DNA from 2 places in the Microbacterium sp. FG3 genome. Region 1 is predicted to be linked to the other one. Evidence: riboswitches for the same ligand, from Rfam matches in the RefSeq annotation. Region 1 holds a riboswitch; the other holds the start of a gene.
What was found. A riboswitch is a leader RNA that binds a small molecule or an ion and turns the genes downstream of it on or off. The one in region 1 is predicted to bind thiamine pyrophosphate.

Region 1 (3,398 bases):
GCGGCCAGCAGCCGGTCGCCGGAGGTGGCGACCATGACCGGGTCGAGCACCACGCGGGGCGGCCGCACCCGCTCGAGCCACTCCCGCACGATGCGCACGGTCGCCGCGTCGCCGAGCATGCCGATCTTCACCGCGTCGATCTCGACATCGTCGCTCACGGCGTCAAGCTGCTCGGCGAGGAACGACGGTGGCGGCGTGTGCACCGAGCGCACGCCGTGCGTGTTCTGCGCGACGAGCGACGTCACGGCGGCCATGCCGTACCCGCCGTGCGCCGCGATGCTCTTCAGATCGGCCTGGATCCCCGCGCCGCCGGTCGGATCCGTGCCCGCGATACTGAGGACGCGGGGGATCATGCGTCCACCCCCGCGAAGGCGCCGCGCAGCGCGCGGGCGGCCGCCTCGGGGTCGGGCGCGGCGCAGACGGCCGAGACCACCGCGATCCCCGCCGCCCCGGCCGCCCGCAGCGGTGCGGCGTCGGCCGCGGTGACGCCCCCGATCGCGACGGCCGGCAGCGCGGTGGCGGAGGCGAGCGGCCCGAAGCCCTCGTGGCCGACGGCGGCGGGCGCGTCGGACTTGGTCGCCGTCGGATGCACCGCGCCGATGCCCACGTAGTCGGCTCCGTCGCGCTCGGCCGCGGCGAGCTGCTCGGGCGTCGCCGCGCTGACGCCGACGACGGGCCGCGCGAAGCCGGCGGCGCGGAGCATCGCGCGCGCGGCCGCCGCAGGCAGATCCGACTGGCCCACGTGCACGCCGTCCACGCGCGCCCCGGCGTCGCGGGCGGCGATGGCGACGTCGACGCGATCGTTCACGAGCAGCGTCACGTGCGGAGCGGCGCGCAGGCGATCGGCGACCGCCCGCACGAGCTCGAGGACGTCGCGGGCGCCCGCGTGCTTCTCGCGGACCTGCACGGTCGTGACGCCCCCGGCCACGGCCCGCGCGACGACGTCCGGGACGGTGTGCCCCGCGGCGGCCGCGTGCGCGCCGTCCGTGACGAGGTAGAGCGACAGGTCGGCGCTCATCGTGCCGCGCCCTCCGCGGCCGCGGCGTCGAGGGCGCGCGCGATCGCGTCGTCGTCGAGCGCCGCGAGCTCGTCGAGCAGCGACATGGCGAACGATCCGGGCCCGGCCGCCGCGCGTGCGGCGCGCTCGGCCGCGATCGTGTAGACCGCCACCGCCGAGGTCGTCACGGTCGCCGGATCGTCGTCGCGGCACGCGCCGACGAAGGCCGTGATGACGGCGCCGAGCGCGCAGCCGCCCCCGGTGATCCGCGTGAGGAGGGGCGTGCCGGTGGCCACGCGCATGATGCTCGATCCGCCGATGATCGCGTCCACGACTCCCGACACGGCGACGACCGCCCCGGTGCGCGCCGCGAGCGAACGGGCGTCCGGCAGCACCTCGTCCACGCCCACCGCGCTGTCGGTTCCGCGCCCGCCCTGGCCGCCGCCCGCGAGCGCGGCGATCTCGGAGGGGTTGCCGCGGATGACGCGCGGACCGGCCCCGGCGAGGCGCCGCGCGAGCGGCGTGCGCACCGGGAGCGCGCCGACGGCGACGGGATCGAGCACCCACGGGGTCGCGGCGTCGGCCGCCGCCTCGGTGGCCTCCACGGCGGCGGCTCGCTGCTCGGGGCTCGGCGTGCCGAGGTTGACGAGCAGGCCGCTCGCCACGCGGGCGAACGGGCCGGCCTCGCCGACGATGTCGACCATCGCGGGGGAGGCCCCGACGGCGAGGAGCGCGTTGGCTGTGAAGTTCTGCACCACGGTGTTCGTGATGCAGTGGACCAGCGGCGCGGTGGATCGGACGGTCCGGAGGTGCCTCGACACCTCGGAGGCGGACGGCAGCGTCATCATGACATCCCTTCGCTCGTGCTGACGAGAGCAGGTTCGGCGGGTGTGATCTCAGCCCCGGTCGGGGCACCCCGTGTCGGGATCGACCCTAGCAGCGCCCCGCGGCGCCGCATCGGGCTCGGTGCGTCACCTGAGAGAATGGTCGGGCTATGGCTTCTGTGAATGCGCCGCGCGGGATGCGCGACTTCCTCCCCGCCGACAAGGCCCGTCGCGAGCGCGTGCTCGCCGTCATCCGCGAGCGCTACGGTGCGCACGGGTTCGACGAGATCGAGACGCCCGTCGTCGAGGAGTACGGGCGCCTGCACGCCGGGATCGGCGGCGACAACGAGAAGCTCGCGTTCAACATCCTGCGCCGCGGGCTCGACGGCGACGCCATCCGGGCGGCGGCCGACGACCCTGCCGCACTGACCGACCTCGGCCTGCGGTACGACCTCACGGTGCCGCTGGCCCGGTTCTACGCGACGAACCGCGCGGAGCTGCCGAGCGTGTTCCGCTCGATCCAGATCGCCCCGGTGTGGCGCGCCGAGCGGCCGCAGAAGGGCCGCTACCGCCAGTTCCTGCAGTGCGACATCGACATCATCGGCGACGACACCGCGCGCGCCGAGGCCGAGCTCATCGTCGCGTCGCTCGACACGCTCGACGCGCTGCGTCTGGAGGGCGCGACGGTGCGGATCAACGACCGCCGCGCGCTCGACGCCATGCTCGACGTCTTCGGCTTCGTCGCGGAGGAGCGCCCCGGCGTGCTCATCACGATCGACAAGCTCGACAAGATCGGCCCCGCCGGCGTCACCGCCGAGCTGCGCGAGCGCGGCGCGACGCCCGAGGCCGTCGACGCGTTCGAGGCGTTCCTCGGCCGCGCGCCCGGCGCGCAGGCCGCGTTCGGCCAGGACGCGATCCGCGCCGCCCTGCCCGAGGGTGTGCCGGACGAGGTGATCGCGCACCTCGTGGGCATCGGCGAGGCCGTCGCCGCCGCGCGCGGGGGAGTGCCTCCCCTCGTGTTCGATCCGTTCCTCGTCCGCGGCATGGGCTACTACACCGGCACGATCTTCGAGCTCGCCCACCCGTCGGTGACCTACTCGCTCGGCGGCGGCGGCCGCTACGACGGCATGATCGGCCGCTTCCTCGGCCAGGATGTGCCGGCGGTCGGCTTCTCGATCGGGTTCGAGCGGATCGTCGACCTCGTCGCGCTCGCCGACCCGGATGCCGCCCCCGCCGTCGTGCTCGTGCACGACAGGGACGTGCCGGTCGCCGAGCTCGTCGCTCTCAAGGCGGCGCTCGTCGCCGAGGGGTCGCGCGTGCGCCTCGAGCGGCGCACGAAGAACCTCAAGGGCCTGCTCGCGCGCGCCGAGGCCGACGGCTACACGGCCTTCGCGTCGGTCGCCGCCGGGGCGACGCGCGCCGAGCTCGAGCTCAAGCCGCTCGGCTGAGCGCCCCGCCCGGCCCGCGGGCGGGTCAGAAGCCGACGGGCGTCACCGGGTCGAGGGATCCGGTGCGCAGTCGATCCAGCACGATCCGCTCGTGCGGGACGACGGGATCGGGCAGCGCGGCGAGCGGGA
Region 2 (3,398 bases), on a different contig from region 1:
CTGTCCGCACCGAGGCGACGACGGTGCCGGCGGGCACCACGGTGGTCGGCTGCAACGAGGCGACGGCCGCGTCGAGCAGCTGGCGGCTCGCGTTCGTGCGGGCCTCGGCGTCGGGCTGGCCGAGCACCGCGGCGAGCAGCGTCACGCTCTCGCCGTCGACGTCCACGCGCTTCGCGGAGACAAGGTTCCACTCGTCGAGGGTGCCGGTCTTGATGCCGACGATGCCCTCCTCGCCGAGCAGCGGATTCGAGTTCCTCACCGGCTCCGCGTTGCCGGGCAGGGTCGTCTCCTGCTTGGCGACGATCTCGGCGACGACGGGGTTCTCCAGCGCGAGCTGGCCGAGCAGCAGCACGTCGGAGGCCGTGGCGGTGTTCGTGGGATCCATGCCGCTCGGCTCGACGATCGTCGTGTGCGCGAGCCCGTGTGCCGCGAGCCACTCGGCGGCCTCGGCGGCGAAGGCCTCGTTCGATCCCCAGATCTCCGCGACGAGGCGATTGACGTAGTTGTTCGCGGAGCCCATCAGGATGCCCTCGAGCATCTGGTACTGCGTCAGCGAGCCGTCGACGGGCACGTCCAGCGAGGACTGGCCCGCCCACAGGTAGTTGTCGAGGTAGTCGCGGTAGTCGCTCCACGTGAAGCCGTAGGAAGGGCCGTCCTCACCGGGGGCGAGCGGCTGCTTCTCGAGGATCATGAGCACCGACACGAGCTTGGTGATGCTCGCGATCGGAAGCGAGGCGCTCGAGTCGGCGGCGGCACGGTCGAGCAGGCCCACCGGCGCGACGGCCGCGGAGCCCGCGGCGGGCCAGTCCACCGTGAGCGGTGCGGCGGGCGCGACGGCGACCTGCTGGGCCGTCACCGTCGGGGCCACGGCATCGAGGGGCCAGAGCACGCACGTGGCGACGTACCCGGCCGCGAGCACGCCGGCCGTCGCGACGGGCGCGAGCGCCGAGAGCGTGCGGCTCCGGCGCGGCGGCAGCAGGTCGGGTCCGGTCACGGCCCGGTGCGGCGCGGTCGAGAACGCCGCGGTCGACGACCGCACGGCCACGGCCTCGGGGTCGACCCACGCGAGGGCGCGGGGGGCGTGAGCGGGTGCGGGCCCATCGCCCGGCACGGGCAGGGGCTCGCCCTCGGCGGCGTACCGCAGCGGCGGCACGTCCGGACCCGTCGGCGCGGGGACCAGCGCGGTGAGGTCATCGGCGCGCGGCGCGGCCATGGGCTCGGGGACGGACGGCGACTCGGGGGAGGATGCCGGCTCGGGAGCGTCCGACGGATCCAGAACCGCGGTCCGCGGCTGCCCCGCCGGTGACGCGGGTTCGGCCGGGCCAGGTGCCACGCCGCCAGCCGTCGCGGGCGCGGCGAACGCCGCCTCGCGGAGCGGGGCGGGGGCGGGGGTGGCGGGCGGCGCGGCGGCGGCGCGCTTGCCGAACAGACCCCGCCTCGCGCCGGGAGCGGGCTCCTCGGCGGGCGGCGCGAGCACCGGCGGTGCGGCGACGGGCGGCGCGCTCTCGCGCGCGCGAAGCTCGCGCTGGCGCGCTTCGCGCATCGCCCGCCGGGACAGGTGCGACGGCCGCGAATCGAGGGGACCGGGCTCGGGGGAGAGCTCCGCGGCCGACGTCGCCCGGGGCAGATCGTCGGGGGTCACGGTCCTACGGTACCGCGGCTGCGGCGCGTCCCCTGCAACGGCGCTGAGGGTGCCGGCTGCGCCCGGGCACCCGGTCGGTCGAGCCCCGCGGCCGCTCGCACCCCTGCGGGGGATCTACACTGGTCGCACACATCACACGGGAGTCCGGCGAGCCGGGCTGAGAGGAAGCGATCCGCGCTTCGACCGTCGAACCTGATCCGGATCATGCCGGCGCAGGGAGGAGAGAGTATGAACACGTCCACGTCCGTGCCCGAGACCGCCTCGGGCGCACCGTCCCGCCGCTTCACCTGGCGGGTCGTCGACATCGTCGTCGCCAGCGTCATCGGCGTCGCCTGTTCCGTGATCTTCCTGATCTGGAACGTCGGCTACGAGTTGCCGGGCGACCTCATCGGCGCGCTGCTGCCCGGTCTGGGCGGCCTGCTGGCTGGCCCGTGGCTGATCGCCGGCGTGATCGGCGGCCTCGTCATCCGCAAGCCCGGCGCGGCGCTGTACACCGAGCTGCTCGCGGCGGTCATCTCGGCGCTCGTCGGCAACCAGTGGGGCCCGCTCACCATCGTGTCCGGCCTCGTGCAGGGCCTCGGCGCCGAGCTGATCTTCGCCGTCTTCCTCTACGCCTCGTTCCGCCTCCCCGTCGCGCTCCTCGCGGGCGCGGGTGCCGGCCTCGGAGGCGGCATCAACGACCGCATCAGCTGGTACCCCGGCGCGGACGCGCTGTTCACGACCGTCTACATCGCGTCCACGACGGTCTCGGGCCTCGTCATCGCCGGCCTCGGCGGCTGGGCGATCGTGCGGGGGCTCGCCGCGACCGGTGCGCTGAACCGCTTCGCCGCCGGCCGCGCGGCCGGGAAGCGCGTCTGAGCGCGCCGACGCCCGGCCCGATGCCCGCCTCCTCGACGGTGCCCGCCGCCGTCGAGGCGGCGGGCTGGGGCTGGCGGTACGCGACGCGGCTGCGCTGGGCCGCGCGTCGGCTCGATCTGCGCATCGCGCCGGGCGAGCGCGTGCTGCTGCTCGGGGCGAGCGGATCGGGCAAGTCCACGCTGCTGCACGCGCTCGCGGGCGTGCTGGGCGGCGACGACGAGGGCGAGCAGGAGGGCTTCCTGCGCGTGGAAGGGCGCGAGCCCGCGTCTGCCCGCGGGCGGGTGGGGCTCGTGCAGCAGGATCCCGACGCGCAGGCTGTGCTCGCGCGCGTGGGCGACGACGTCGCGTTCGGCTGCGAGAACCTCGGGGTGCCGCGCGACGAGATCTGGTCGCGCGTGCGGAGCGCCCTCGAGCTCGTCGGGCTCGACGTGCCGCTGGACCGCTCGACGTCCGCCCTGTCGGGCGGGCAGAAGCAGCGGCTCGCGCTGGCCGGGGCGCTCGCGATGCGGCCGGGCCTGCTGCTGCTCGACGAGCCCACCGCCAATCTCGACCCCGCGGGCGTCGCCGAGGTGCGCGACGCCGTCGGGCGCGTGCTCGACCGCACGGGCGCGACCCTCGTCGTCGTGGAGCACCGCGTCGACGTGTGGCTGCCGGTCGTCGACCGCATCGTGGTGCTCGGGGCGGACGACGACGAGCCGGGCGTGATCGCCGACGGCCCGCCGGCCGAGGTCCTCGGGGCGCGCGGCGCGCAGCTCACCGCGCGCGGTGTCTGGGTGCCCGGCATCCCGCCCCGGCATCCCGCTCCCCCCGCATCCGCCCCGGGCGAGGTGCTCGTCGCCGGTCGGGCGCTCGAGGTCGCCCGCGTGCGCGGCCGCGCCGTGGCGGGCCCCCTCGACGT

Region 2: linked by a shared signal. The riboswitch ahead of ACODR5_RS05290 (ECF transporter S component) and the one ahead of thiM (hydroxyethylthiazole kinase) in region 1 are both predicted to bind thiamine pyrophosphate.

Annotation. Positions count from the first base shown of each region.
Region 1 covers NZ_JBMDJT010000003.1:53,325-56,722, forward strand. The annotation lists gene thiD (bifunctional hydroxymethylpyrimidine kinase/phosphomethylpyrimidine kinase) at 1-353, opposite strand, end outside; gene thiE (thiamine phosphate synthase) at 350-1,018, opposite strand; gene thiM (hydroxyethylthiazole kinase) at 1,015-1,842, opposite strand; TPP riboswitch at 1,833-1,926, opposite strand; gene hisS (histidine--tRNA ligase) at 1,992-3,269, shown strand; gene ACODR5_RS01760 (NUDIX domain-containing protein) at 3,295-3,398, opposite strand, start outside.
Region 2 covers NZ_JBMDJT010000010.1:24,449-27,846, reverse strand. The annotation lists gene ACODR5_RS05295 (D-alanyl-D-alanine carboxypeptidase family protein) at 1-1,642, opposite strand, end outside; TPP riboswitch at 1,769-1,879, shown strand; gene ACODR5_RS05290 (ECF transporter S component) at 1,871-2,500, shown strand; gene ACODR5_RS05285 (ABC transporter ATP-binding protein) at 2,521-3,398, shown strand, end outside.